Linked DNA regions of Rhodopseudomonas palustris. The protein of the gene in region 1 interacts with the protein of each later gene in a pairwise test. Links are inferred from orthologs where the notes say so. Each region holds a gene or a part of one and is shown on either strand. Other genes may lie near its edges.

What was found.
Region 2: the proteins of grxD (region 1) and SR870_RS17670 interact in binary tests that used the Escherichia coli proteins (3 or more experiments, as listed by UniProt). The link is inferred for Rhodopseudomonas palustris from one-to-one orthologs.

Annotation. Positions count from the first base shown.
Region 1 is NZ_CP140155.1:2,423,282-2,438,133, forward strand. Bases 2,833-5,824 are described here. They hold grxD (Grx4 family monothiol glutaredoxin), read right to left. Parts: upstream 4,496-5,824; coding sequence 4,169-4,495; downstream 2,833-4,168. Other genes in these bases: SR870_RS10985 (serine hydrolase domain-containing protein), read right to left, coding at 2,833-3,581; SR870_RS10990 (O-acetyl-ADP-ribose deacetylase), read right to left, coding at 3,630-4,172; egtB (ergothioneine biosynthesis protein EgtB), read left to right, coding at 4,796-5,824. In the rest of the region: rpsD (30S ribosomal protein S4), read left to right, coding at 1-235; SR870_RS10975 (threonine aldolase family protein), read left to right, coding at 661-1,728; SR870_RS10980 (hypothetical protein), read right to left, coding at 1,812-2,108; more of SR870_RS10985, read right to left, coding at 2,286-2,832; more of egtB, read left to right, coding at 5,825-6,034; egtD (L-histidine N(alpha)-methyltransferase), read left to right, coding at 6,078-7,049; SR870_RS11010 (hypothetical protein), read right to left, coding at 7,232-7,963; SR870_RS11015 (low temperature requirement protein A), read right to left, coding at 8,056-9,246; SR870_RS11020 (BolA family transcriptional regulator), read right to left, coding at 9,269-9,505; SR870_RS11025 (DUF427 domain-containing protein), read left to right, coding at 9,691-10,053; SR870_RS11030 (acyltransferase), read left to right, coding at 10,143-11,333; SR870_RS11035 (cytochrome P450), read right to left, coding at 11,657-12,895; SR870_RS11040 (ABC transporter substrate-binding protein), read right to left, coding at 13,166-14,395; SR870_RS11045 (TetR/AcrR family transcriptional regulator), read left to right, coding at 14,707-14,852. UniProt on the Escherichia coli protein: Monothiol glutaredoxin involved in the biogenesis of iron-sulfur clusters.
Region 2 is NZ_CP140155.1:3,910,640-3,925,370, reverse strand. Bases 1-2,871 are described here. They hold SR870_RS17670 (BolA family protein), read right to left. Parts: upstream 1,636-2,871; coding sequence 1,366-1,635; downstream 1-1,365. Other genes in these bases: SR870_RS17660 (DedA family protein), read right to left, coding at 2,587-2,871; SR870_RS17665 (J domain-containing protein), read left to right, coding at 1,740-2,387; SR870_RS17675 (HlyC/CorC family transporter), read left to right, coding at 20-1,345; aroB (3-dehydroquinate synthase), read left to right, coding at 1-5. Outside these bases: more of SR870_RS17660, read right to left, coding at 2,872-3,213; cobaltochelatase subunit CobS, read left to right, coding at 3,502-4,497; SR870_RS17650 (DUF29 domain-containing protein), read left to right, coding at 4,607-5,128; SR870_RS17645 (DUF29 domain-containing protein), read left to right, coding at 5,125-5,628; cobaltochelatase subunit CobT, read left to right, coding at 5,625-7,520; SR870_RS17635 (esterase-like activity of phytase family protein), read left to right, coding at 7,537-8,787; SR870_RS17630 (PAS domain S-box protein), read right to left, coding at 8,804-12,034; rpmB (50S ribosomal protein L28), read right to left, coding at 12,366-12,671; SR870_RS17620 (DUF3108 domain-containing protein), read left to right, coding at 13,018-13,905; SR870_RS17615 (helicase-related protein), read left to right, coding at 14,216-14,731. UniProt on the Escherichia coli protein: Transcriptional regulator that plays an important role in general stress response. Has many effects on cell morphology, cell growth and cell division. Acts by regulating the transcription of many genes, including dacA (PBP-5), dacC (PBP-6), ampC and mreB.

The DNA.
Region 1 (14,852 bases):
CAACATCTCGAGCTACAAGGTTCGGGTCGGCGACCTGATCGAGGTCAAGGAAGCCTCGAAGCAGCTCGCCTTCGTGCTCGAAGCCAGCCAGCTCGCCGAGCGCGACGTGCCGGACTACATCGAGGTCGACCACGGCAAGATGACCGCCAAGTTCGGGCGCATCCCGGCTTTGTCCGACGTGCCCTTCGCGGTTCAGATGGAGCCGCATCTGATCGTCGAATTCTATTCGCGCTGATCGCTGCGCGAGACTGCTTTCTTCGTACTGATTGCTGCTCAGTCCGATGCATCGAGGCCCCGGTTCGCCGGGGCCTTTTTGTTTGGCGGATTCTTGTTCGCGGCCGCTGCGAGGATCACCCTCCCCTGGAGGGGGAGGGTCGCTCGCGCAGCGAGCGGGGTGGGGTGGCGAAGAGTTCATCCGCCGTGCCCGCGGCTCACCCCACCCCGACGGGCACCGCGCTACGCGCGCTACCCGCCGACCCTCCCCCTCCAGGGGAGGGTGAAGAGAGCTCCGGTGAAACCGTCGAGTTCCTGCTGTAGCCCGGCCGCGCGCGGGGAGAGGTGAGCGCGGCGCGCTGTGCAGCGTCCGGGGCACGTGATCGATTATCATCTGCGAGATCCCGGCCATTCCCCGCTTCGCCGCCGCCGTGTTAGCCTCCAGCCATGTCCTACATCCCTCCCCGCCCCGATCCGCAGGCACCTCCGGTGCACATCAATCTGCTGTCCGACACCCAGACCCGGCCGACGCCGGCGATGCGGGAGGCGATGGCGCGCGCCGCGGTCGGCGACGAACAGACCGGCGACGACCCGACCGTCAATGCGCTGAACGAGCGCGTCGCCGCCCTGCTCGGCAAGGAAGCCGCGGTGTTCCTGCCGTCCGGCACGATGTGCAACGTCACCGCAACGCTGGCGACCTGCCGGCCCGGCGACGAGATCGTCGCGCATCGCACCGCGCATATCCTGTCGCGTGAGGGCGGCGCCCATGCGGCGCTCGGCGGCTTCCAGATCACGCCGCTCGACGGCGACGGCGGGCAGTTCTCGCTGGCCGCGTTCCGCGCGGCATTGCATCCGCGCTCGCGCTACGAGCCGCCGCAGACCATGGTCAGCGTCGAGCAGACCGCCAATATCGGCGGCGGCACGATCTGGCCCCAGGCCACGCTCGACGCCGTCGCCGCGGCTGGCAAGGCGGCCGGCCTCGCCACCCATATGGACGGCGCGCGGCTGATGAACGCGGTGGTCGCAACCGGCATCGCGGCGAAGGACATGACCGCCGGCTGGGACTCGGTGTGGATCGATTTCAGCAAGGGCCTCGGCGCGCCGGTCGGCGCTTCGCTCGCCGGCTCACGCGCCTTCATCGACGAAGTGTGGCGCTGGAAGCAGCGGCTCGGCGGCTCGATGCGGCAGTCCGGAATCATCGCGGCCGCCTGCAGCTACGCACTCGATCATCACGTCGAGCGCCTGGCGGAGGATCACGCCAATGCGCGGGCGCTGGCCGCGGCGCTGGCGCAGATCGCCGGCGTCGAGGTGCAGGAGCCGCAGACCAATCTGGTGTTTTTCCGCCCCGACGGCGCCGGTGTGGCCGGCAACGCGATGGTGGCCAAGCTGCGGCAGCGCGGCGTGCTGCTGGCGATGATGGACGGCCGGATCCGCGCCTGCACGCATCTCGATGTCGGCCGCGCGATGATCGACGAGACGGTCGCGCTGGTGCGGGAGATTCTGCGCGGGGCCTAAAACGCAACGCGCGCCGCTCGGTGAGCGGCGCGCGTTGATACTTCGTTTTTCACACGCGCCCCGAGAGCGGCGTGTGAGCAACGTCACAGGCAGATGCGAACGCCGGCAGCGTTGACGACACAGGCGCCCGGACGGCCGCCGCCGCGAACGCGACCACGATCGCCACGCCCGCGACCACGGCCACGGTCATAACCGCGACCGCGACCACGGCCCCGACCGCGATCGCCACGATCGCCGCGCTGCGCGGATGCCTCCGTCGTGGATGCACCCGTGATCAGCGCCGTGGCGCCGACCAGGCTGAAGCAATAAATGCTGGTGAGAATCGCTGCCGCGAGAACGCGCGACACCAGGCTCTTGCGACCGGGTTGGGTGTAGCTCATGAGAATCCTTTCCATTGGGGCCGGGACGGTGGGCCCAAATTGTCGCAGGGTCAATTCCCAACCGGACATTCGGTTCATCGCGATCGGCCGAAACGCAAACTGCCGTGGCGCGTGCAGTGCACTCTCGACGTCGCTGCGTGGACCGCAGCGAGGCTCGATCAGCCGCCGAAGGCGCGCTCAGTCGACCAGCGCCTCGTAAACCAGCTTCTTGAGTTCGCGCTGGACCGGCTGGCGCTGCGACGGGGTCTGCTCCATCAGCACGAAGAACATCTCCTGCTTCGGGTCGACCACGAAATAACAGCCCGAGGCGCCGTCCCATTTCAGTTCGCCAATGGAGCCGGGCGGCGGCGGCTTGGCGTTGCCGGGGTCGGTGCGGACGGCAAGGCCGTAGCCGTAACCGAAGCCGTCGCCGGGGAAATAGAAGTGATCGCGCGCGATGCCGGAATTCGGACCGATATGATCGGTGGTCATCTCCTTGAAGGCCGCTTCGCTGAGATAGCGCTTGCCGTCGAGTTCGCCCTTGTGCAGCAGCATCCGCACGAACCGGATCACGTCGTTCGGCGTCGAGGTCAGACCGCCACCGCCGGATTCCCATTTCTTGACGATGTCCGGCCGGCTCGGGCGGCCGACGCGGAAATCGGCGTCGTTGGGCATCGGCTGCGCCATCCGCGCTTTCTGCCCGTCCTCCGCCAGATAGTAACGCGTGTCCTTCATCCCGAGCGGATCGAACAGCTTCTCTTTCTGATACTCGTAGAACGGCTTGCCCGACGCCACTTCGATGACGCGGCCGAGCACCTCGTAGGAATTGCCGTAGTCCCACAGCGTGCCGGGCTGCTCCTGCAGCGGCACTTTGGCGATGCGGTCGGCGAATTCGGCGTTGCTGGGGTCGCCGTCGTAGATCTTGGCGGCGGCGATCGCCTTGCGCACCAGATTGTCGCCGTAGAAGCCGTAGGTGATGCCCGACGTGTGCAGCAGCAGGTCGCTGATTTTGATCGGCCGCTTCAGCGTCTCGAAATCGAGATACTTCTCGCCGTTGTCGCGCGTCTTCTCGACGCCGACCTTGGTCTCGGCGAAGGCCGGAATGTACTTCGACACCGGGTCGTCGAGCTTCAGCTTGCCGTCGTCGACCAGCATCATCACCGCGAAGGCGGTGAACGGCTTGGTCAGCGAGGCCAGCCGGAAGATGGTGTCGTCGGTCATCGGCGCTTTCGTCGCGACGTCGTGCACGCCAAAATACTTCTGATACACCGGCTTGCCGCGCTGCTCGATATACACCACCGCGCCGGGGATCTTGCCCTCGGCGATGATCTTGTCGAAGAACGCGTCGATGTGCGCGAGCTTGGCCTGCGAGAATTGCGCGCCGGGCGGCGGGTCGAAGGTTCCTTCCGCGGCCGCCGGGCCCGACGCCTGTCCGGCGGCGAACGCGACCAGCGCTCCAGCAAACAGCGTTCGCGCGGCACGATGCAAGATCATCGGTTCCTCCCGGTTGCTACCGGGACGGATGGTAACGTTCGCGCGCAGCTAATCAAGGGCCCCAGTCAGCGCCGCGCGGTGCAAGGCGGCGCTCGGCGCGGAGAAGCAGCAGAACAGCACCTTGGTCACCGACGGCGCGCCGGGCAGCGCGTCGATGCAGGCGGCGACCGCGATCGGCGCGGCGCGCTCAGGGGGAAAGCCGTAAATGCCGGTGGAGATCGCCGAAAACGCAACCGAGGCGAGGCCGTGTTGCTGGCACAGCTCGAGCGCGCGGCGATAGCAGGAGGCGAGCGCTTCGTCCTCGCCGGAATCGCCATCGCGCCAGATCGGGCCGACGGCATGGATCACATGCCGTGCGGGAAGGTCGTAGCCGCGCGTGATCTTGGCATCGCCGGTGGAACAGCCGTCGAGCTTGCGGCATGCGGCCAGCAATTGCGGCCCCGCTGCGCGGTGAATCGCGCCGTCCACTCCGCCGCCGCCGAGCAGCGAGCCATTGGCGGCGTTGACGATCGCATCGAGCGAAAGCGTGGTGATGTCGGCGACGACGACCTCCAGGGTCGCCGCGCCGATCCGGCGTGCGAAGGTGCTCAGGCGGCGGCCTTGATGCCCTTGTCGGTGAACAGCTTCTGCAGTTCGCCGGCCTGGAACATCTCGCGGATGATATCGCAACCGCCGACGAACTCGCCCTTCACGTAGAGCTGCGGAATCGTCGGCCAGTTCGAGAACTGCTTGATGCCGTCGCGCAGCTCGGCCGATTCCAGCACGTTGTGGCCCTTATAGGCGACGCCGATGTGATCGAGGATCTGCACCACCTGACCCGAGAAGCCGCACTGCGGAAACTGCGGCGTGCCCTTCATGAACAGCACGACGTCGTTGGCCTTCACTTCATTGTCGATGAATTGCTCGATGCTCATGACGGATCCTTTTGCGGCGCGGCCGGCTGACCACCAGCGGCCGGGTCGAGTGGGGATATATGTATCCCGAAAACGCGTTGCAGCCCAAGTAAAATGCCCGACATGCCGGCTGAGGTTCTGATTTGGCTCAAGAATCGGCGTTCTTTGGCGCGGCATTTCGCCCGGCTGCCGCGCCGGCGCCGCGGCGCGGATTGTACGGTCGCGGCCTTACATCCATGAAACGAACGCCTATGTCCGGGAGCATGGAACCGCTGCCGGACAGCGGCGTTTTGCTTCAAACCGGAGTCGCTCGTGCCGAACATGTCCTCTGCCGCAGCTTCTGTGGTCGTTTCTTCCCCTTCTTCCGACTTGACGGCCCCCGCTCCGGCCGGCGGCCTCGCCGAGGCCTACCGCGCCGTCCGCGACGAGACCGAGCGCCGCGCGGCTCCGCTCGGCCCTGAAGATCAGGTGGTGCAGTCGATGCCGGACGCCAGCCCGGCGAAATGGCACCGCGCGCATACGACATGGTTTTTCGAGCAGTTCCTGCTCGGACCACACAAGCCCGGCTACCAGGTCTTCCACCCCGACTACGCTTATCTGTTCAATTCCTATTACGTCTCCGCCGGCCCGCGGCACACCCGGGCGGCGCGCGGGCTGCTGACGAGGCCGGGCGCCGACGACGTCACCGCCTATCGGCGCGCTGTCGACGAAGCGATGCTGGCGCTGTTCGCCGAGGCCGACGCGGCGACGCTGGCGCCGCTGGTCGAGGTCGGGCTGAACCACGAACAGCAGCATCAGGAATTGCTGCTGACAGACATTCTGCACGCCTTCGCGCAGAATCCGATTCCGCCGGCGTACGATCCGGCCTGGAAGCTCTCCGCCGCCGACCGCAGCGGCGACGGCTGGGTCGATCTGCCCGAAGGCATCCATGCGATCGGCCACGCCGGCGACAGCTTCCATTTCGACAACGAGAAGCCGGTCCATCGCGCGCTGGTCGGGCCGGTGAAGCTGTCGCGCCATCTCGTCACCAATGGCGAATGGCTGCAGTTCATGGCCGACGGCGGCTATCGCAGCGCGACGCTGTGGCTGATGGACGGCTTCGCCGCGGCCGAACGCGAGGGCTGGGAAGCGCCGGGCCACTGGCGCCAGATCGACGGCGAGTGGACCATCATGACGCTCGGCGGCCTGCAGCCGATCGATCCCGACGCGCCGGTCTGCCACATCAGCTATTACGAGGCCGACGCCTATGCGCGCTGGGCCGGCAAGCATCTGCCGACCGAGATGGAATGGGAAGTCGCGGCCCGCGCCGGCCAGCTCAACGACGCCTTCGGGCTGGTCTGGCAGTGGACCCGCAGCGCCTACGCGCCCTACCCGGGCTATCGCGCCATCGAAGGCGCGCTCGGCGAATACAACGGCAAGTTCATGGTCAATCAACTGGTGCTGCGCGGCTCGTCCTGCGTAACGCCGGCCGGTCACAGCCGTATCACTTATCGCAACTTCTTCTATCCGTACCACCGCTGGCAGTTCACCGGACTCCGGCTCGCCGACTACGACGTCTGACTATCCAAATAACTGCGCCGCGCGCGCATCCGGGAGACCGCCCATGAATATGCACGTCGCCGTGCACGCGCGAGCGCACCAGCTCGATCCGCAGACGCAGACTTTCGCGGCCGACGTGCTGGACGGCCTGTCGCAGCCGCAGAAATCGCTGTCGCCGAAATACTTCTACGACGACGCCGGCTCCGAGCTGTTCGTCGAAATCACCAAGCTGCCGGAATACTACCCGACCCGCACCGAGCTCGGCATCCTGCGCGACCGCGCCGGCGAGATCGCCGCGCTGATTCCGCCGAACGCCGCGATCGTCGAATTCGGTGCCGGCGCCACCACCAAGATCCGCCTGCTGCTCGCGGCCCACGAGGTCGCCGCCTACGTGCCGGTCGATATTTCCGGCGACTTCATCACCGCGCAGGCCGCGGAGCTGCGCCGCGACTTCCCCGACCTCGCGGTGTATCCGGTCGCGGCCGACTTCACCGAGCCGTTCGCGCTGCCCGAGGCGGTGCGCGATCTGCCCAAGGTCGGTTTCTTCCCGGGCTCGACGCTCGGCAATTTCGAACCGCAGGACGCCGCGCACTTTCTGAACAGCGCCCGCGACATTCTCGGCGACGGGGCGCGGCTGATCATCGGCGTCGATCTGGAGAAGGACGAGCGGCTCTTGGTGCCGGCCTATGACGATGCCGCCGGCGTCACCGCGAAGTTCAATCTCAACGTGCTGGAGCGGATCAACCGCGAGCTCGACGGCGACGTCGAACTGCCGGCGTTCGCGCATCGCGCGATCTACAACCGCGATCTGCACCGGATCGAGATGCATCTGGTCAGCCTGCGCGACCAGACCGTGCGCATTCTCGGCGAGCCGATCGCGTTCCGCGCCGGCGAAACCATCCACACCGAGAACAGCTACAAATACAGCCTCGCGCGTTTCCGCGCGCTGGCGCAGGACTCGGGTTGGACGCTGAAGCAAAGCTGGACCGACGCGGACGGATTGTTCTCGGTGCACGCGCTGGAGGCGGAGGGCTGATTTCAGCCTTTCAATCAACCGCCAACCCTTGACTCCGTGATGCCCGGCCTTGTGCCGGGCATCACATATTACGGCACCTGCAGCACCAAGACGTGGATGGCCGGGACAAGCCCGGCCATGACGACGTTGATAGTTTGTGACTATCATCGGCCAACGGGCGCGACGGGTATCTCACGAAGACGTTAGCTCGTCGTCTCGAGCTCGGCCGCCACGACCCGCACCACGCGTCGGCCCTTCGCTTCCACCGCGCATTTCTCGACGTGGACCTCGCGGTTGATCACCTGAAGGTTCGGTAGTCCCCAATAGCCGAGCAGCGCCGGCCATGGCGCATCGCGGTGCTGGCGCCAGACCTGAAACAGCGGCACGCGGTGATCGACCTCGGCGGTCTTCAGCAGCCGCCGGTTGGTTTCGCGGCAGCGCCGGCCCTGCAGCCGGCGCAGGAGCTTGGTCTGGCCGCTCGGCGCGTTCCAGAATTGCCACGCCGTGACGCAGGCGCTGTGCCACGTCGCATTCCTGTTCGCGCCGGCGTTCCACAGATCGGCGTGCCAGCCGAAGCGATAGACCGGCTGGCCGCAGACGCAGCAGAAGCCCGGTCCCTTCGCGAACGCCGTTTCGCGATACGGCGCAGGCGGCGTGCGGAACGTCGCCGGCAGCCCGGCCTCCGGATCACCGACCTGCCATCGCCATCCCTCGGGCGCACCGCTGCGAGCCGCAAGAGTCCGCGCCAGCCTATCGGCGCGCAGCGGATGCGCGCGCCAATAGCCGTCGATCGCGACGCGCAGAGTTGCCGGCGCGTAGGCGCAGCTTTTCGCGCGCACCAGCACGGCCTGCGGAAAGGCGAGCGGCAAACGCTTGGTCAGCCGCGCAAGCGCCTGCGCGTTAGCCTTCGCCTTTTCCTCCCGCCACTTCGACAAATTCGTCGCCCCCGGTCCAGCCCGAACGGTGCCGCGCCGTCGTAAAGCTTCGGTTAAGGCTGAAGGCCCGCGCAGGAGGGCTGCACGATGGCCTATTCCACCGGCGAGCGCGCGGCGGCGCCGAGCGAGACGGCTTCCCAATAGCCGACCGCGAGCAGGATGGCGGTGGTCGCCATCGACAGCGCCAGCGGCGGGACCAGCGGCGCGAACGGGATCAGCGCCAGTAGCGCGGCGATGCCGGCCATGTGCGACGGCTGCAGATGGCCGCGCACCGCGCGCTTGAACAGCAGCACCCCGATCAGGAACAGCATTGGGCCGCCGACCGTGGTGATCGTCACCTTGATGTCGGCGTGGCCGCTGGGATGCGCCAGCACCTGCTCGTCGCTGACCGCGGTGACGACGATGCCGGCGACGATCGGCAGATGGATGTAGGTGTAGGCCAGCCGCGCCAGCCGGCCGGGATCGTTCGAGTGCGAGATCCGGTCCGCGCCGAGATGCACGCCGATGTGGAAATAGATCCACCACATCGCGATCGCCCCGATCAGCGTCGAGGCGAAGGCGGTGAAGGTCGTCGCGGTCCATTCGAGGCCGGCGAAGGTGGCGCCCGTCACCACGATCGATTCGCCGAGCGCGATGATTATGAACAGCGCGCAACGCTCGGCCATGTGGCCGCCCTCGACGCTCCAGTCCCGCGTCGTCGAGGCGCCGATCCACGGCACGTAGAAGCCCGCCACGGGCCCGGCATATTCGATCGCCAGCGCGATCATCCACAGCGCGATCCGCGCATATCCGTCGAGCAGGCCGCCAGCGATCCAGAACAGCCCGCTGACGCACAGCCAGCTCGTGATCCGGAAGAAATTGATCCGTAGCGGCTCGGCTTTCGGCGTCGAGAGAAAGGCGAAAGCACTGCGTCCGACCTGCATCGCCACGAAGGCCAGCGCGAAAGCGAGGCCGCGGCTCTCGAAGGCGCGCGGGATCGAGGTCGACAGCAGCAACCCGGCGCTCATCAGCGCGAACAGCATCAATCGGACGCGGGTGAGTTCGGGATCGAGCCAGTTGGTGATCCAGGAAGTGTAGACCCACACCCACCAGATCGCCGACATCAGGATCAGCGCCTGCAGCGCGCCGACCGGCGTGAAATGCCCCAGCAGGAAATGCGACACCTGGGTGACGGCGAACACGAACACCAGGTCGAAGAACAATTCGACATAGGTGACGCGGCTGTGTTCGTGCGGTCTTCGCACGCGGAGCAGATTGGCGGCGTTCGATGCCTCCGTCGTCACCGCGCGGCGCCTCGCCGCACCGTCAGGCTTCCGGCACCCCGGTCTGCAGCGCGAGCGCGTGCAGGACGCCGCCCATCTGCCCCTGCAGCGAGGCGTAGACGATCTGGTGTTGCTGCACCCGCGACTTACCGCGGAACGATTCGGACACCACCGTCGCCGCGTAATGGTCGCCGTCGCCGGCGAGGTCGCGAATCGTCACCTCCGCGTCGGGAATCGCGGCCTTGATCATGGCCTCGATGTCGCGGGCATCCATCGGCATTCCGTGTCCTCCAGAATTTGATCCGGTCCGGCCGGTCGCGGCCGCAGACCGTCGTCGATTTGTGCAATACTATATTGCCGCGCGCCCCTTTCAAAGCCCGCAGTCTGGGCACATCTAGCCCAGCGCCGCTCGGCTCCCGCGGCTGTTCCAGGGCCGCGGCCGACCGCCTATCGCGAGGACCATCCATGAAGATCCCCGGCCCCGACCATCCGATCACGATCACGCCGAATCCGAAGCGGGTGCGCGTCACCGCCGGCGACACGGTGATCGCCGACACCACGCGCGCGCTGACCCTGCAGGAATCGAACTATCCGCCGGTGCACTATATTCCGCGCGCCGACGCCGAGATGACGCTGCTCGCCGCGACCGACCGCAGCACCCATTGCCCCTACAAGGGCGACGCCAGCTATTTCAGCATCGAAGCCGGCGGCCGGACCCTGGCGAATGCGATCTGGAGCTACGAGGCGCCGTTTCCGGCGATGGTGGAGATCGCCGGCTACCTCGCGTTCTATCCGGACAAGGTCAAGATCGAGGAATTACCGGCGTAACAAGCGGGCCTTTCCCCTCGTAAGTCTTCAAACTTGCCGGACCGGCATTTCGCGGACATTGTCCCGCCGCGGATCGACGGAGAGACGATGTGACGACAACCTATCCGACGGCCGGTGCCCTCGCCGCGCCCGCAGCCGCGAGTACGGCGCATGTGCGCGACCTGTCGCTGGATCGTGCGCGGACCTTCCTCACCATCCTGGTGCTGATTCACCATTCGGTGATCCCCTACACCCATTTCGGCCACACCGACGAAAAGTCCTGGATCGGATTCGACTGCGTCGTGCTCGCCACCGACAGCTTCTTCATGGCGATGTTCTTCATGCTGTCGGGGCTGTTCCTGTGGCCGAGCCTCGACCACCGGCCGAAGATGGGGACGTTCGCGCGCGACCGGCTGATCCGGCTCGGGATTCCTTTCGCGATCGCCGCCGTCACGGTGATTCCGATCGCCTACTACGCGCTGGCGCTGCAGCAGAACCCCGACACGCGCTTCACCGAATTCTGGTGGAACATGATCACGGTCGGGCCGTGGCCGAGCGGGCCGCTGTGGTTTCTGTGGGTGCTGCTGATCTTCAGCGTGGTCGGCGGCACCGCCTACCGAATTTCGCGGCGGACGCTCGATCCGCTCAATCGTCTCGCCGCGCTCGGCTTCGCGCGGCCGGGGCTCTACATCGTCGCAGTGTTCGCGATCACCGCCGTGCTCTACGTACCGGCGCGAGTGTATTTCGGACCGAACCAGTGGTTCGAATTCGGGCCGTTCTCGGTGCAGGCCAGCCGCGTGCTGCTCTATGCCGCGTATTTCTTCATCGGCGCCGGAATCGGCGCATGTCATCCGGAGCGCGGCGTGCTCAGCGCCGGCGGCAGACTGGCGCAGCAATGGCATATCTGGGCGCTGCTCGCGCTCGTTCCCTATGCGGCGATGTGGGGCTTCATCGGCATCAAGCGCGGCATTCTCGACAATCCGCCGGATCTGCCGGCGTGGTACGAGGCCGGCTACGGCCTCGCCTTCACGGCCTTCAGCGTCACCGTGATCTTCGCGATCCTGGCCTACTTCCTGCGCTTCAAGCGCGCCGGCTGGAGCATCCTCGACCCGCTGCAGCACGACGCCTACGGCATCTTCCTGGTGCACTACGCCTGGATGCTGTGGCTGCAATACGCGCTGTTCAACGTCGACCTCCCGGCGATCGCCAAGGCCGCGATCGTGTTCACGCTGGGGCTGCTGCTGAGCTGGGCGACGACCGCGGGGCTGCGGAAGATACCGGGGGCGTATCGGGTGCTGTGATTATTCGCGAAAGCACCACCTCTCAACGTCATTCCGGGGCGCGCGCAGCGCGAACCCGGAATCCATAATCCCTGGGAGTTGTTACTCAAGCAGGACAGCCCCACGCCGTGCGCCACCGCCAGTCCAGGGACTATGGATTCCGGGCCTGCGCGCAACAGCGCGCATCCCGGAATGACGGCGGAAGCGTCCAATCCACGTCATTGCGAGCGAAGCGAAACAATCCAGAGGCGCCGGGCACTGAGCCGCTGGATTGCTTCGTCGCGGAGCCTGTACTCGGACGTCGCGAAGCGCCCGGGTGCTCCTCGCAAGGACGAATTTCCCTCTCAGGCGACTTCACGCGCCCCGGCGACATTGGCCGCAGCCGTAAACGCGATCGGCAGCGAGGTCGGGCCCTGTAGGCCGTGCGGCGGCCGCCATTCGCAGGGCCCGTCGAGTTCGAGCGTGACGAAGGCGCGCGACAGCACCAGCAGCGCCTCCTCGAGTTCGGCCTTCGCCAGATGCAGGCCGAGGCAGGTGTGCGGACCGAAGCCGAAGGTCAGATGCGGCGCCCGCACCATTGGGCGTTCGATGTCGAAGCGCTGTGGCTCTTCGAAGATGTTCGGATCGTAGTTCAGCGCCAGCAGCGACAGAGCGAGCGACGTTCCCTTCGGGATGGCGAGACCGTTGATGTCGACATCCGTCGACGCGTAGCGCGAAATGAAGCCCCCCGCCGGCGCACAACGCAGCACCTCGTCGACCGCGCGGCCGACCAGCTCCGGGCGCTCGCGCAGCTTCTGCCACTGGTCGGGGTTTTGCGCGAACAGATACAGCCCGCTGCCCAGCACATAGCGCGTCGTGTCGGTGCCGGCGGCGAGGAAGCCGCCGATCATGTTGACGATTTCGTGTCGCGACAGCCGGTCGCCGTCCTCTTCGGCGCGCAGCAGATGGCTGAGCATATCGTCGCCGAGCCGCGTCTCGCGTCTTTCGATCACCGGAAGAAGATAAGCGTCCATGTCGAGATGCGCCGCATAGGACACGGCCGCGGCGCCCGTGCCCAGATGCATGAACGCGACCCAGTCGGCGGAGACCCGCGAGAAGAAATCGATATCCTGATCGGGGATGCCCATCAGCGCACAGACCACCGGGATCGGATACGGCCGCAACAGCGACTCGACCGCTTCGCATCGGCCCTGCTGCAGCACCGGGGTGACGAGATTTTCCATGATCGTGCGCATCCGCATGCGATAGCCTTCGACGGCGCGGGGCGACATCGCCGTCATGGTCAATTGGCGCAGCCGCAGATGATCGGGCCCCTCCATGCTGAGCAACTGCTTGGTGCGGCGCTCGATGAAGGCCGGATCGACCGTCGGGTCGGATCGCAGCATCGCCAATGCGAGATTGACGAGGCGCTTGTCGCGGAAGGCAGTGCGGACATCCTCCTGATCCTGCAGCAAGAGGCCGTCCGGCAGCCGCATCGCGCGCGCATCGCGCGGCGGCAGCCGTTCCCAGAACGGACCGTCGCCGGGCAGGATGCCGGCCGATGCCGTCGGGAATTCGGTCATCGCAATCGCCGCAGCGCTCATCGCCGTCTCCTTCCATGCCTAACTGAAATCTGAATCGAGTTCGCAGCCATTTCGCATATCGCTTAGTTTGCTCACAAACTTCGTCATGGCCGGGCTTGTCCCGGCCATCCACGCCTTTCCTGCATTTCCGTCAGAAGGCGTGGATGTCCGGCACAAGGCCGGCCATGACGCGTGGAAACGAAAGTGCCTGATTTTCAGAATTGCATTTCCTGATAGGCTCCAAGGTTCGTCCAATGCAGCGCGGTGCTCGCGCGTGAACGCGACGGCCCGTTACTCGGCGACCGGCTTGTCGGAGACGTCCCAGTCCTTGCCGTTGAATTGCGAGATGAACAGCGTCTTCATCGGCGTGTAGTCGTCCGCCGAAAAGCTGTGACTGATGCCTTCGAGAAAATACGGCGGCCGGAAGCCCGCGAGCCCGATCGCCTGCTTCAACACATTCGCGCGGCGGAGGTCGTCGCCGCAGCGGCGCAGCACTTCCGCCATCGTCACGGCCTGGCCGTAGCCGGCAAAGGCGATGGTGTTGCCGGGATCGACGTTGGGCAGATATGTCTTGCGCAGATCCTCGAACGCCAGCACGTCCGGGTCGTTCGCCCACAGCGGTCCGCCGACCTCCTTGGCGTAGCGCACGGCGACGATGCCGGTCGCGTTGGCGAGGCCCGCGGCGCTCAGGATCGAGCGTCCGGTCGAACTCGAAAACAGCAGGTGCAGTGGCTTCCAGCCGAGCTCGGCGACCTTGCGGATCGACTGCGACGCCGCCTTGCCGGTCGAGACGTTGAAGAACACGTCGGCGCCTGATTTGGACAGATTGATCAGCTGCGAATCCACCGTCGGCTCGGTGAGGTCGTAGCTCTGCTCCATGATCACCTGCGCGGTGCCGCCCGCCTCCTGCAGCACCTTCTTGAACGGGCCGAGAAAATCGCGGCCGAAATCGTCGTTCTGATAGAGGATGCCGATCTTCGCATTCGGCCTGGTCTTCAGGACGTGCCTGGCGAGAATCCGCGCCTCGGTCGGGTACAGCGGCAGCCCCGCCATGGTCCATTTGAACTTCTTCGGGTCGTTCCATTTCGACGCGCCACTGTTCAGCAGCAATTGCGGCACGCCTTTGGAATTGAGATACTTGTGCACGGCGGTCTGCGGCGCGGTGCCGAGCGAACCGAACAGCGCCAGCACCTCCTCCTGCTCCACCAGCCGCCGCGTCGCCTCGACGCATTTCGGCGCGCTGTAGGAATCGTCGACGCTCAGGAACTTGATCTTGCGTCCGTTGATGCCGCCCTTCTCGTTGAGCATCTGGAAATACGCCTCGCCGACGCGGCCGAGCACGCCGTAGAGCGAGCCGGGCCCGGAATGCGGCACGGTCTGGCCGAGCTTGATTTCGGTGTCGCTCGCCCCCGGATCGTAGGTCTTGTTGGCGGCCCATACGAACGGCGCCGGCAGGGTCGCGGTCAGTGCGGTGGCGAGCGCGGTGACGCTGAATTCGCGGCGTGTCGGCTTGCGGCTCATCGCTGGGGCCCTCCCATGAACACGCTCGCGTGAGCAGAGGCCGCGATTGATCGAGCGCGCGAGCGCGCGTCCCGACGACAGCCATGTCGCCGGGCAAAATCGAAGGTGAGCACCATCGAACGAGCCTCCCTGATGTCGATGCTGAGCGCATCTGTCCGTTTTCGGACTTGGGCAAACGATAATTAAACGCGTTCAATTATGCAAGTGCGTTTCACTTGAAGGCGAGATTTCGTCGGGCCGAAACGCTAGGATCGCGCATGCTCAGAAAGACGCCCCCGCCCGCCGGCCGCAGATCAGTCCGCAGCCGCGCCATGTCCCCCGAGGCCAAGGCCCAGGTCCGCGCGGCGTTCGTCGCGGCCGGCCGAAGGCTGCTCGCGACCAAGAATTCCGAAGGTTACTCGCTGCGCGCCGTCGCGGCGGCGGCCGGCTACTCGCCGGGCACGATCTATCAGTACTT
Region 2 (14,731 bases), 1.5 Mb from region 1 along the record:
CGTGAGCGAGCGCGACATGATGGACTGGTTCGCGTTCGGCGTGGTGATCGCCTGCCTGTTCGGCTCGGCGTTCTTCTCCGCCAGCGAGACCGCGCTGACCGCGGCCTCCCGCGCCAACATGATGCGGATGGCGAAGCAGGGCAATCGCAACGCCGGCATCGTCGGCCGGCTGCTGGCGACGCGCGAGCGGATGATCGGCGCGCTGCTGCTCGGCAACAACATCTTCAACATCGGCGCCTCGGCGCTGGCGACCGGCCTGTTCACGGCGTGGTTCGGCGAGTTCGGCGTGCTCTACGCCACCGCGGTGATGACGGCGCTGGTGGTGATCTTCGCCGAGGTGCTGCCGAAAACCGTCGCCATCAACGCGCCGGACCGCTTCGCGCTGTCGGTCGCCAAGCCGATGCGGCTGATGGTGCTGTTGCTCGGCCCGCTGCTGACGGTGATCGAGGCGCTGGTCCGCGTGCTGATCCGGCTGCTCGGGATCAAGGCCGGCGCGCATCCTTCGCTGCTGTCGGCGACCGAGCGGCTGCGCGGCGCGGTCGAACTGATCCATCACGAAGGCGGCGTCGCCAAGCACGATCGCGACATGTTCGGCGGCCTGCTCGATCTCAGCGAGCTGCAGGTCTCCGACGTCATGGTCCATCGCACCGAGATGGTGATGGTGAACGCCGACCTGCCGCCGGAGGAACTGGTGCGCGAGGTGCTGGCCACCGAGTACACGCGAATCCCGCTGTGGCGCGAGAAGCCGGAGAACATCATCGGCGTGCTGCACGCCAAGGATCTGCTGCGGGCGATGCGCGCCGCCGATGGCGACGCCAGCAAGATCGTGGTCGACAAGATCGCGCTGCCGCCGTGGTTCGTGCCGGAGATGCGGCTGGTGTCGGAACAGCTCAAGGCGTTCCGCTCGCGCAAGACTCACTTCGCGCTGGTGGTCGACGAATACGGCGAAGTCGAAGGCATGGTGACGCTCGAGGACATCCTCGAGGAGATCGTCGGCGACATCTCCGACGAGCACGACGTCGTGGTCGCCGGCGTCCGCACCCAGCCGGACGGCTCTGTGGTGGTCGACGGCTCGGTGCCGATCCGCGATCTCAACCGTGCGATGGACTGGAATCTGCCGGACGAGGAAGCCACCACGATCGCCGGCCTGGTGATCCACGAGGCGCGCTCGATCCCGGAGCGCGGCCAGAGTTTCACCTTCCACGGCTTCCGCTTCCGCGTGCTGCGCCGCGAGCGCAATCGCATCACCGCGCTCCGCATCGTCCCGGTCCTGCGCGAGACGGAAGCCGAACTCGCCGACAAGAAGAAGGGCAAGATCGCGCGCATCAGCGGTCCCGCGGCTTGAGCCCCGGCGCGTGGCGCCGCTTACGCTTCGCCCGGCGCCTTGGCCTTGAGCGCCAGCGCGTGGACGCCGCCAGCGAGTTCCGCCGCCAGCAGCTCGTTGACCATGCGGTGGCGGTCGATCCGGCTCTTGCCGGCGAATGCGCCCGACACGATATTCACCCGAAAATGCGACTCGCTGCGGCCGGAATGGCCGGCGTGCCCCTCATGAAGGTTGGATTCGTCGATCACCTCGAGGCTTTCCGGGGTGAAAGCTTCGCGCAACTTCTGTGTGAGACTGTCCTTGACGCCCATGGCCCGACCGATCACTCGTGCTTCGTCCGCTCTCACCATCAACCTGGGGCTTGCTGATAATGTCAAGACTTGAAGCTCGGGCCGAGGCGTAGTCAAAGTCACCCATGGCAATCGACTCGTCCAAATTCTTCGACAAGATCCGCGTCAAGCCGACCAAGGCCGCGGCGGCGAAGGAGGCTGCGCGCGAACAGGTGATCATGTGCGACGCGCCGGGCTGCGCCAATCGCGGCGCGCATCGGGCCCCGAAGGGCCGCGGGCTGGAGAAGGATTACTGGCACTTCTGCCTCAATCACGTCCGCGAATACAATCAGGGCTACAATTTCTTCGAGGGCATGAATGCCGACGCGGTGGCGCGCTATCAGAAGGACGCGCTGACCGGGCATCGCCCGACCTGGAAGATGGGCCAGAACGGCGCCAAGAGCCGCACCAGGAACCCCGAGGATCTCGAGGGCGCCGCCGATCCCTTCAATGTGATCAACGAGTTCAACGGCCGCAGCCGCTGGCGGCGCGGGCCCGATCCGTCCGCCGAGCAGACCAAGTCGGAACCGCGCAAGGTGTTCAACGCCGAGCGCAAGGCGCTGCAGGTGATGGGGCTCGACAGCGACGCGACGCTCGAGGTCGTCAAGGCGAAGTACAAGGCGCTGGTCAAGCAGCATCATCCCGACGCCAATGGCGGCGACCGCTCGACCGAGGATCGCCTGATCGAGATCATCAAGGCGTATAATTACTTGAAGACGGTGGTGCGGACCTGAGCACCGACTCTGCCGCCCTATAACGCCCGCAACAACATTCCCCGACCCTCATCCTGAGAAGCCATGCTTGCCCGCAGAGCGGAGCCGGGCGTCTCGAAGGATGAGATGCGTGGCACATGGTTCGAGACGCGCCGCTGCGCGGCGCTCCTCACCATGAGGTTGTGCCTGGCGCTGGCCTCGAGAGGCTATGCCGCGCGCCTTACGTCGGGTTCACGCCGCTCCGCCGTCGCCGCCACAGCAGCCAGCCTGCGAAAATGACCACGCCGGCCACGCCCGCGACCACCGGCAGCCAGTGGTGCCATCGGCCGTGCGCCTGTTCCAGCGCGGTCGCGGCGATCACGCCGGGCAGCACATGCGCCGGGGCCCACAGCAGGATCGCCGGGATGTTGATCGCGAAGAACCGCGCCGGCTGCATCTGCAGCGCGCCGGCCGTGATCGGGACGAAGGCGCGGATCGGCGGCACGAACCGGGCGAACAGCACCGCCCAGCCGCCGTATCCGACGAAGAACGCCTCGGCCCGCGCCACCAGTTCGGGATAGCGCGCCATCGGCCACGCCGACAGGATCCGCCGTTGCTGGCGGTGCCCGATCCAGTAGGCGGCGCCGTCGCCCAGCGCGGCCCCGGCCGCCGCCGCCGCGAGCACGCCGATCAGATCGAGTTGCCCGCCGGGAATCAGCGCGCTCAGCGCCAGGATGATGGTCGAGCCCGGCACTACGGTTCCCAGCACCGGCACCGCTTCGAGCAGCGCGGCCGTGAACAGCGTCAGATAGGCCAGTTCGCGATGGGCGGAGGCGAAGGCGATCAGGGTATCGAGAAAGGCGTTCACGCAGGGCCTCGCAGGCGCGGGAGGGTGTCGGTGGCGGCAGTCTACGCCAATGCGGCTCAGGAAGAGTTGCGCGGCGCGCGCCGGCGAAGCCGACCCGAACGGCCTGCGGTTTCGCAAGGCAGCCTTCCAAAAACCGGGTTCGGTGCCTATCTCAATGAAACATCGACGGAACTTTGATCATACGGCGGGCTTCTGCCGATCGCGGCGGTCTGCTAGGTTTAAATCCGCACTCAACCGCATCCACCACATAGATCGGGTTTCGGGCGCGTCCGGGACCACGGAGGATTGATGACCGCCGCCACGACCAAAGCCCAGGAGATCACCGGCCTGCCCGACATGAAGGTGTCGGTCCGCCAGGTCTTCGGCATCGACAGCGACCTCGAAGTGCCCGCATTTTCCGAGGCCGATCCGCATGTGCCCGACGTCGACAGCGACTACCGCTTCGACCGCGCCACCACACTCGCAATTCTGGCCGGCTTCGCCCGGAACCGCCGCGTGATGGTGACGGGCTTCCACGGCACCGGCAAATCGACCCATATCGAGCAGGTCGCGGCCCGGCTGAACTGGCCCTGCGTCCGCGTCAATCTCGACAGCCACATCAGCCGGATCGATCTGGTCGGCAAGGACTCGATCGTGGTCCGCGACGGCAAGCAGGTCACCGAATTCCGCGACGGCATCCTGCCCTGGGCGTTGCAGCACAACGTGGCATTGGTGTTCGACGAATACGACGCCGGCCGCCCCGACGTGATGTTCGTCATCCAGCGCGTGCTGGAAGTCTCCGGCCGGCTGACGCTGCTCGACCAGAACAAGGTGATCAAGCCGCATCCGGCGTTCCGGCTGTTCGCGACCGCCAACACCATCGGGCTCGGCGACACTTCGGGCCTGTATCACGGCACGCAGCAGATCAATCAGGGCCAGATGGACCGCTGGTCGATCGTCACCACGCTGAACTACCTGCCGCACGACGAGGAAGTCGAGATCGTGCTCGCCAAGGCCAAGCACTATCGCAACCCCGAGGGGCGCGACATCGTCAACAAGATGGTCCGGCTCGCCGACCTCACCCGCAACGCCTTCGCCAATGGCGATCTGTCGACCGTGATGAGCCCGCGCACGGTGATCACCTGGTCGGAGAACGCCGAGATCTTCGGCGACATCGGCTTCGCGTTCCGCGTCACCTTCCTCAACAAATGCGACGAGCTGGAGCGCCCGCTGGTGGCGGAGTTCTACCAGCGTTGCTTCAACGCCGAGCTGCCGGAAAGCTCGGTGAATGTGGCGATGAGCTGATGACTTCTTCTCTCCCCGCCCGGCGGGGAGAGGTCAGCGAGCGGAGCGGGCCGGGTGAGGCGTCTTCTTCACCCACTCCCCCGCCAGCGGCGGGGAAGAGAAGGTAGCGATGAAGGCCAACCCGAAATCCCGTTCCGAAGGCGACGCGACCACGACTGCGTCCGAGCCTGCACGCTATGAAAAGGATCTCTACGGCTGGGTCGAGGATCAAGTCGTGCTGTTGAGGGCGAACGAGGTCGGCTCGATCGATGCCTCGCATATCACGCGGGAGTTGGCCGAGTTGGGACGCAGCGAATTCGAGAAGCTGGTCAGCGCCATTCGAATCGTTCTCGTTCACCTCTTGAAATGGGATCATCAGCCCCAACGCCGCTCGCGAAGCTGGGCGACGACGATCCGGGAGCACCGCGATCGGATCGACTACGTGCTACGTGACAACCCTAGCCTGAAGCCTCGTATTCCGCAGGCGACAAAGGATGCCTACCGCTTCGCAAGGCGCGGAGCAGCGCGCGAGACGTTGATGGACGAAGAGGCCTTTGCGGCCGCGTGTCCCTACAGCTGGGAGGACATCACGATGCGGCCTGTGTTGTGGGACGACGAGGCCTCTCGTCGAGAGCGCGAACGCGGCGAATGAAGACAAGCGAGAAAGCAGAATCCGATCTTGCGGCAGCGTCCCGTTCCTACGAGGCGGACTATTACGGCTGGATCGAGGATCAAGTTGCGCTTTTGAAAGCCGGACGGCTGTCGGAGATCGACGCCGAGAACATCGCCGAAGAGATCCGCAGCGTCGCCCGGCGGCAATACGACAAGCTGGAAAATGCGATGCGCGCACTGATCTACAATCTGCTGAAATGGGATCTTCAGCCGGACCGACGATCCCCCAGCATGGTGTTGTCGATCGATGCGCATCGCGATCAGGTCACGGCGATTCTCGACCGCAATCCAAGTCTTGCGAACAACGTTCCCGAAGCGCTCGTCGATGCTTATCTATATGCGACCTACGACGTGATGCGCGACACTGATCTTCCCGAATCGACGTTCGCGCCTGAATGTCCTTACGACTGGTATCTGATCAGAAACCGGCCGGTCGAGTTCGATGCCGTCAATTCACCGTCCTCCAGCGAACGCCCATGACCACATCCAACACCAAATTCCGCACCGGATCCAAGGAAGCGCCGACCGAGCCGTTCAAGCGGGCGGTGACGTCGTGTCTGCGGGCGATCGCCAAGGCGCCGGAGCTGGAGGTCAGCTTCGCCGCCGAGCGCCCCGGGCTGTCGCCCGGCAAGGCGCGGCTGCCGGAGCCGGCGCGCAAGATGAGCAAGCGCGACGCCGCGATCGTGCGCGGCCATGCGGATTCGATTGCGCTCAAGCTCGCCTGCCACGATCCGAAAGTGCATCGCAAGCTGATGCCCGGCAATCCGCAAGCGCGCGGCGTGTTCGAGGCCGTTGAGCAGGCGCGCGTCGAGGCGCTCGGCGCGCGGCGGATGGCGGGGGTCGCCAAGAACCTCACCGCGATGCTCGACGATCATTTCCATCGCGGCAAGTTCGACGAGATCACCGACCGCGCCGACGCGCCGCTGTCGGACGCGCTGGCGATGCTGGTGCGCGAGCGGCTGACCGGGCTGGCGCCGCCGGCGGCGGCGAAGAAGCTGGTCGATCTGTGGCGCCCGGTGCTGGAAGACAAGATCGGGCCGCGGCTCGACGAGCTCGAGCGCTTCGCCGAGAATCAGGCGAAGTTCGGCGACGCCATCCACGATCTGCTCGACGCGCTCGAACTCGGCGACGATCGCGATGCCGATTCGGACGAGGAAGAGAACCAGGACGACAAGCAGGAAGGCGAGAACGATCAGTCCGGCGCCGAGGGCACGCCGGAGAGCGAAGCCGCCCAGGAGATGAGCGCCGATCAGGCGGAGGCCACCAGCGACGACGTCAGCGACAGCGCGATGGAAAGCGCGCAGGCCTCGGCCTCCGATGCGTTCGACGATTCCGAAACCGGCGAGGACGACACGCCGGGCGAGGCGACACGGCCGAACAATCGCGGCGCCAACGAGCCGCGCGGGCCGGAATATCACGCCTTCGCGCCGAAATTCGACGAGGTCGTCGCCGCCGAGGACCTTTGCGACCACGACGAGCTGGAGCGGCTGCGCAGCTATCTCGACAAGCAGCTGGCGCATCTGCAGGGCATCGTCGCGCGGCTCGCCAACCGGCTGCAGCGCCGCCTGATGGCGCAGCAGAACCGCGCCTGGGATTTCGACCTCGAGGAAGGCATCCTCGATCCGGCCCGGCTGTCGCGCGTGGTTACCGACCCGTTCCATCCCTTGTCGTTCATGAGCGAGAAGGAAGCCACGTTCCGCGACACCGTGGTGACGCTGCTGCTCGACAATTCCGGCTCGATGCGCGGCCGCCCGATCACCGTGGCGGCGACCTGCGCGGATATTCTGGCGCGCACGCTGGAGCGCTGCGGCGTCAAGGTCGAGATTCTCGGCTTCACCACGCGGGCCTGGAAGGGCGGGCAGTCGCGCGAGGCGTGGCTCGCCGCCGGCAAGCCGGCGTCGCCGGGCCGGCTCAACGATCTGCGCCACATCATCTACAAATCCGCCGACGCGCCGTGGCGTCGGGCCCGCAAGAATCTCGGGCTGATGATGCGCGAGGGGCTGCTGAAGGAGAACATCGATGGCGAGGCGCTGGACTGGGCGCACAAGCGGCTGCTCGGCCGCTCCGAACAGCGCAAGATCCTGATGATGATTTCGGACGGCGCGCCGGTCGACGACTCCACGCTGTCGGTCAATCCCGGCAACTATCTGGAACGGCATCTGCGCCACATCATCGAGGAAATCGAGACCCGCTCCCCGGTCGAACTGATCGCGATCGGCATCGGCCACGACGTGACGCGCTATTATCGCCGCGCGGTGACGATCGTCGACGCCGAAGAGCTCGGCGGCGCGATCACCGAGAAGCTCGCCGAACTGTTCAGCGAAACCGCGGACGCGCCCGCACCGGGACGCCGTCGCCGGCTGCATTCGTGACCGCGCGCGAAGCGTGATGACACGGCTGAACGCTCCATCTGCCGAGTTGGTGGAGCACGGCGCTCCCCCTGGGGATCGCGCGCTCCCTCCCCCCTTGCGGGGGAGGGTCGGGGTGGGGGGTGCCCCAAGCGAGACGCTATCCTTGTCGGCCCCTACCCCCGACCCCGGATCAAGTCCGGGGCAGGCTCCCTCCCCGCAAGGGGGAGGGGAGACGACGCGCCGCAGCTTTATCGCAGGCAGTCTCGCACTCGGCGGTTTGGCGTCTGTGCAGGTCTTCTCCGCGCATCCCGCTTTGGCGCAGTCGACCAAGGCCGAGCTCGATGCCTTTTCCATCCCCGCCCCCGAACGCATCGCGGTGCGGGCGCGGCCGATCGATTCGTTCGACCTGCGCGACCGCGCCCATCGACGGTTCGGCGCGCTGCAGTTTCGCAGCGGACTGATGCTGACCTCGCCGTTTCGCGGTTTCGGCGGCCTGTCGGCGCTGCGGCTGGATCCGAAGGGCGAGCGCTTCGTGGCGATCAGCGATCGCGGCCTCTGGTTCACGGGGCGCATCGCGTACAACGGTGCGGAGATGACCGGCGTCGCCGACGTCGAGGCTGCGCCGCTGCTCGGGTCCGACGGCCAGCCGCTGACGAAGCGCAAATGGTACGACAGCGAAGCGCTCGCTTTCGACGGCGGCACCGCTTTTGTCGGCTACGAGCGCGTCAATCAGATCCTGAAATTCGATTTCGGCCGCGACGGCGTCCGCGCTTTGGGCCAGCCGATCGCGGTGCCGCCGGGCTTGCGCAAACTGCCGAACAACAAGGGAATCGAGTCGCTTGTGGCGGTGCCGAAGGGCCTGCCGCTCGCCGGCACGCTGATCGCGATCTCCGAGCGCGGCCTCGATGCCGATCGTAACATCGTCGGCTTCCTGATCGGGGGCAGGGCGCCGGGACAATTCGCGGTCCGCCGCAGCGATGATTTCGACGTCAGCGACGCGGCGCTGCTGCCGTCCGGCCAATTGCTGATCCTCGAGCGCAAATTCTCCTGGATTCAGGGCGGGCACATCCGGATTCGGAGAATCGAGCTGTCGGCGCTGACGCCGGGCGCGATCGTCGACGGCCCGGTGCTGTTCAACGCCGATCTCGGCCACGAGATCGACAACATGGAGGGCATCGACGTCCATCTCGACGCCGCCGGCGACACCGTGCTGACGATGGTGTCGGACGACAATTTCTCGATGCTGCAGCGGACGCTGCTGCTGCAGTTCGTCCTCGTGGACGATTGAGGATTCGCCGCCCCGGTCAGTTCGTCGCCCGAACCGCGTCACCGGAGGCCGTGCCGGTTTCCGCGGCCGCCTTGCCGCCGGAGTCGGATTCGCCGGTCGAACTCAGCGCGAGGCGGATCATGCGCGCGAGATCGGTCCGCCGATACGGCTTCGACAGCAGCAGGATGTCGGAATCGATCCGGTCGTTGTGGATCAGCGCGTTCTCCGAATAGCCGGAGGTGAACAGCACTTTCAGCCCGGGCCGCCGCCGGGCCATCTCCGCCGCCAACTGCACGCCGTTGTAGGGGCCCGGCATCACCACGTCGGTGAACAGCAGGTCGAATCGCGTGCCGCTGTCGCCGATCGACAGCGCCGCCGTGGCGTTGCCGACCGACAGGGTGGTGTAGCCGAGACTCTTGAGCTGGGCGTTGACATAGCTGCGCACCATGGCGTCGTCCTCGACGACCAGGATGGTTTCGGTGCCGCCGATCGCGCCCTGCTCCGCGATCGCCGGCGCCTCGCGTTCGACGTCGGCGGTGGCGCGCGGCAGATACAGCCGGAACGTGGTGCCGAGGCCTTCCTCGCTGTACAGCGTGATGTGGCCGCCGGATTGTTTGATGAAGCCGTACACCATGCTCAGCCCGAGCCCGGTGCCTTTTCCGACGTCCTTGGTGGTGAAGAACGGATCGAACACCTTGCTGCGGATCGCCTCGGGAATGCCGCAGCCCGAATCGGTGATGGCGATCATCACGTAGGAGCCGATCTCGACATTGCCCAGCCGCTTGGCGAACTCCTGGTCGACGACGATGTTGCAGGTCTCCAGCGTCAGCTTGCCGCCGTTCGTCATCGCATCCCGGGCGTTGACCGCGAGATTGACCAGCGCGGATTCGAGTTGGCCGCGATCGACGTAGATCGGCCAGACGTTGCTCGCGAGCGCGGTCTCCACTTCGATCTGTTCGCCGAGCGTCGGCCGAAGCAGGCTCTGCAGCCCGGCGACCAGCGCGTTGACGTCGGTGTCGTCCGGCCGCAGCGGTTGCTTGCGGGCGAAGGCGAGCAGGAGCCGCGTCAGCTCCGCGCCGCGATCGGCCGCCTCGCTGATCAGCTTGGCGATGTTGGCCAGATGCGGCTGGTCGGCGACGCCGTCGCTGATGATGTCGATGGTGCCGGTGATCACCGTCAGCATGTTGTTGAAGTCGTGCGCGATGCCGCCGGTGAGTTGCCCGATCGACTCCATCTTCTGCGACTGGCGGAGCTGCTCCTCGAAGGCGATCTTCGAGGTCAGGTCGCGCAGGAATGCGTTGATGACGAAGCTGCCGTCGCGATACAAAGCGGTCATCGCGACCTCGATCGGGATCGGCGTGCCGTCCTTGCGGATCGCTTCGATCTCGACGCGGAAGCCGGAGCTGTCGCGGCCGAGCGTCGACGCGAACCGCCGGAACTCCTCGGTCCGCTGGTCGAACTGGTCGGGCGGAATGATCAGTTCGAAGACGTTGCTGCCGATCGCCTCGGTGCGCGGCCAGCCGAACATCTCCTCGGCGTGCGGGCTCCACTCGGTGATCGTCGCGAGCGCGTCGATCTGCACGAAGGCGTCGAGCGCGGTGTCGACGATCGCCCGCGCCATCTGCTCGCTGCGGCGCAGCGCCTCCTCGGCCTTCTTGGTCTGGGTGATGTCGTGATACACCATCACCGCGCCCTGGATGTCGCCGGTCTCGCTGCGCAAGGGCCGGCCGTTCGCGATCAGGTAGGATCGGCGGCTCGATTTGCTCGGCTGCACGACGAACTCGAAATCGACGATGGTCTCGCCGCGATAGGCCCGCAACAGCGGGGACTGGTCCGGCGGCAGCGGCTTGCCGTCGGGAAAGTAGCGTTCGAACGTGCGGGTCGTATTGAGCAGCCCGACGCCGGACAGCGTCCCGAACATCTGACGCGCGGCGGGGTTGGTGAGCATCACCATGCCGCGCGCGTCCGCGACCAGCACCGGGTCGACCATGTTGTCGATGGTGTTCTGCAGGACCCCGGCGAGGCGGCTGCGTTCTTCCGCCTCCTCCGCAAAGGCGATCGCCTTGCGCTCGGCTTCGTTGGTCATCTGCTCGAAGGCTTCGGCCAGCAGCTTGATTTCCTGACCCCCGCCGGGCGCGAGTTCGAACTTCTCGCCGCGCGCGAAAGCCTGAACCGAGCGGGTGATCCGGACCAGCGGTCGGGTCAGCGACTTCGCCAGTGGAAACGCCATCAGCATCGCCGCCAGCACGGCGACCGCGCCGCCTGCCAGCGTCGAATTGCGGACCGCCGTTTGCACCGAGGTCAGAGATTGATGCGGCCGCATCTCGATCACGCCGATCTTCGGACCGTCGGCGAGACGTACCCAGCCCCAGCCGGCACCGAAACGCTGCCCGGTGCGATCCTCGACCACGCGCGGGGTCGTATCCTGGCCGTCGAGCAATGCCGCGAACGCCGGGAAATCGTCCTGCACGCGGCTGGGCTTGCCGAGATCGAATCCGAATTCGCGCGATCGGTCGGGATGCAGCAGATAATCGCCGGCGTCGTTGACGATGTAGATCAGGTTGCCGTTGGTGACGCTGTTCCGGACCCGCTCGAACAGCGCGGTCAGATTGGTGTTGATCACCAGCACGCCGAGCCGCGTGCCGTCGGCCGCGTCGATCGGCGCCATCGTGCGCACGGTAGGAACGTAGGGGATTTCCAGCCCCGTCGCCGTCTTGTTCAGTTCGATTCGGGAGATCGCTAACTCGCGCGGCGGCAGCGCCATGCCTTCCTTGAAATAGTCGCGGTCGCCGCGGCGTGTCAGCTGCGACGCCGGCGTCGCGCGGATCGTGCCGTTCGGGCCCAGGCGGTCGACCCGCACCAGCTCGCGGCCGCCGTCATCGGTCCCGAGGATGCGCAGGATGTCGCAATTCGGCTTTCCGACCAGTTCTGCCGCGAAGCGATCCTCGATTCGTCGGCGCCAGTCCGGTGGCGCCTCGCCGGAGCCGTCGCTGGTGCGGCCGCGATTGGCGAGCAAGTCGCGGAGGGCGGCGGAGGCCTGCGCACTGACCGCGTCCGCGCGCGTGCCGCGCAGATACGCATCCATCAGCAGCGCATGGAGCTGCGAGCGCGTCTGCAACTGCAGCAATGCGCGCGGCATGACCATTTCGACGATGCTGCGGTAGTTCAGGAAGCCGAGTACCGCCGTGGTCACCAGGACCAGCGCCACCATCGCCAGCGTCAGGCGGGTCGAGAGCTTCATCGCGACCTCTGCGATGCGGGGGGTCATCGCCGCCGCCGTCAAACCAGATCGGGCGCGGCCTCGGGGACATGATGTACGGTATATACGGTCCGACAGGTTGGCTGGTCGACAGCTTGACAGCTTGTGCGTGTGTCCGGCCGATACGTCACCTCGGTAAACTACGAGATTCGTCTAAGGATGGACCCACGGACAATCCAGGGCGAAACCGGACCCGAGAGGAGGCATCGAGCGTCCGTCGGCAGCGTGCGGCCGGCCGCCGGCTCCGGCCACCGGCGCGACGACATCCACGCATGCGAAAACAGCCGGGTCTTTCGAACCCGGCCGTCCGGACATTTCGGAATGCTAAAACAGCGGCCGATCAGCTCGCGGCTGCAGCCGGCTCGCCCTGTTTCTTCTTGGCGATCGCGCGCTTCAGCTCGGCCGCTTTCGGCGACAGCTCGGCGATGCTGGCCTTGAGCAGGTAGGCATCGAGGCCGCCGCGATGATCGACGCTCTTCAGCGCGTTGGTCGACACCCGCAGCCGCACCGGGCGGCCGAGCGCGTCGGACAGGAAGGTGACGTTGACCAGATTGGGCAGAAAGCGCCGCTTGGTCTTGATATTCGAGTGGCTGACCTTGTGGCCGGTCTGGACACCCTTGGCGGTCAGTTCGCAGCGCCGGGACATGGCGGAAATCCTCTGTCATCCCCGCCAGCCCACGGGCAGGCGCGGGGGGTCTATCGACGTCCATTTCAGGAACCGCGGACGTATAGGCGGACGCGCGTCCAGCGTCAAGCTGGCGCCGCCTCTGCGGTCGATTTTGGCGCGCGAATGGAACTCTCGAGCCCGGCGCCGAGCCTTGATTTGCCATGTCCCGGCAACGATCTACAACCATATAAACGACTCATTCGGTTCCGAAACGGTTGGTTCGGATCGGTTCGCGGTTTTCGACAGGATCGGTTGCGAGCTCGGTTTCAAGATCGGTTGGTTTCAAGATCGGTTGAATGGCGCGCCCGCAGGCAGGACCCCCTTGGTGAACATTCCCGTCAGCTTCGCAACTCGTCGGACCGCCATCGCTCCCCTGCTGCGGCCCCGGCTGCCGGCAAGTCTGCTGGCGGGCCTTTTGGCGATCGGGCTGGCGGAGTCGAGCCCCGCCGCGGCCCAGGGCAAACTCGACGCCCGGTACGAGGCCACGCTCGCCGGCATCGAGGTCGGCAAGGGCGCCTGGGTCATCGAGATCACCGACGACGGTTACGCCGCCGCCGCCAACGGCGCGACGTCGGGCGTGCTGCAGGCGTTTTCGCGCGGCAGCGGCAGCGGAGAGGCGCAGGGGCGCATCGTCAACGGCCAGTTCGCGCCGATGAATTACAAGGCGACCACGACCAGCGCCAAGAAGATCGAGACCATCCGGATCACGCTGGCGAACGGCAACGTCAAGGACTCCTCGATCGAGCCGGAGCAGCCGCCGGATGCCGACCGCATCCCGGTCACCGACGCGCATCGCCGCGGCGTGGTCGATCCGATGACCGGATCGTTTCTCCGCGTGCCCGGCACCGGCGATCTGATGGCTCCCGATTCGTGCCGGATCTCGACGCCGATCTTCGACGGCCGGATGCGCTACGATCTGCGGCTGGAGTACAAGCGCACCGAAATGGTGAAGGCCGAAAAAGGCTATCAGGGCGCCGTGCTGGTTTGTGGAATCTACTTCACCCCGGTGTCCGGCTACATCCCGGATCGCGCTGCGATCAAATACCTGACCGAGCAGCGCAACATGGAAGTCTGGCTGGCGCCGATCGCGGGGACGCGGGTGCTGGTGCCGTTCCGCCTGAAGATTCCGACCCCGCTCGGCAATGCGGTGCTGCAGGCGACCCAGTTCGTCACCACGGCGACTCCGCCCAAATCCGCCTCGCGGACGCAATAGTGCCTCCGGCGGCTGTGGCGCGGTCGAGCGACTCCCGAGTCGAATCCTGTTGACTCACTGCGGAATCACGGAACGCATGGCAGCGGGGATCATGACCGTCGATCGGTATGTTGATCTTCCGGATTGCCCCTGATCTTGTGGCGGAGGTCCAGCCTAACGCGAGATGTTGCGACCGAACGTTGTGGGACTCGGCGAGTCTGCCGATTCGGCCGCGTTTCGTTCCGGACTCGTTCCACACCTTAACCAGCGTGCGCCGCGGCGTCGCAACGTGACACACATCTGACCGCGGCGACGCAGAAATCCAGTCGATATGCCTCACTCGTTCTCCGCGCCGTTTACCAATGCGCCGTTTACCAATGATCGCGCACCCGGCGCTGGCGTCACCGCGGTGCTCGGCCCGACCAACACCGGCAAGACCCATCTGGCGATCGAACGGATGGTGGCGCATCCGTCCGGGCTGATCGGTCTGCCGCTGCGGCTGCTGGCGCGGGAGGTCTATAACAAGATCGTCGATCGGGTCGGGCCGGACGCGGTGGCGCTGGTGACCGGCGAGGAGAAGATCAAGCCGCCGAAGGCGCGGTTCTGGGTGTCGACCGTCGAGGCGATGCCGCGCGATCTCGACGTCTCGTTTCTCGCGGTGGACGAGGTCCAGATCGCCGCCGATCTGGAGCGCGGCCACGTCTTCACCGACCGCCTGCTGCGCCGGCGCGGCCGCGACGAGACGCTGCTGCTCGGCGCCGCGACGATGCGGCCGATCATCGAGCGGCTGCTGCCGGGCGCCAGCATCGTCACCCGGCCGCGGCTGTCGCAGCTCGAATTCGCCGGC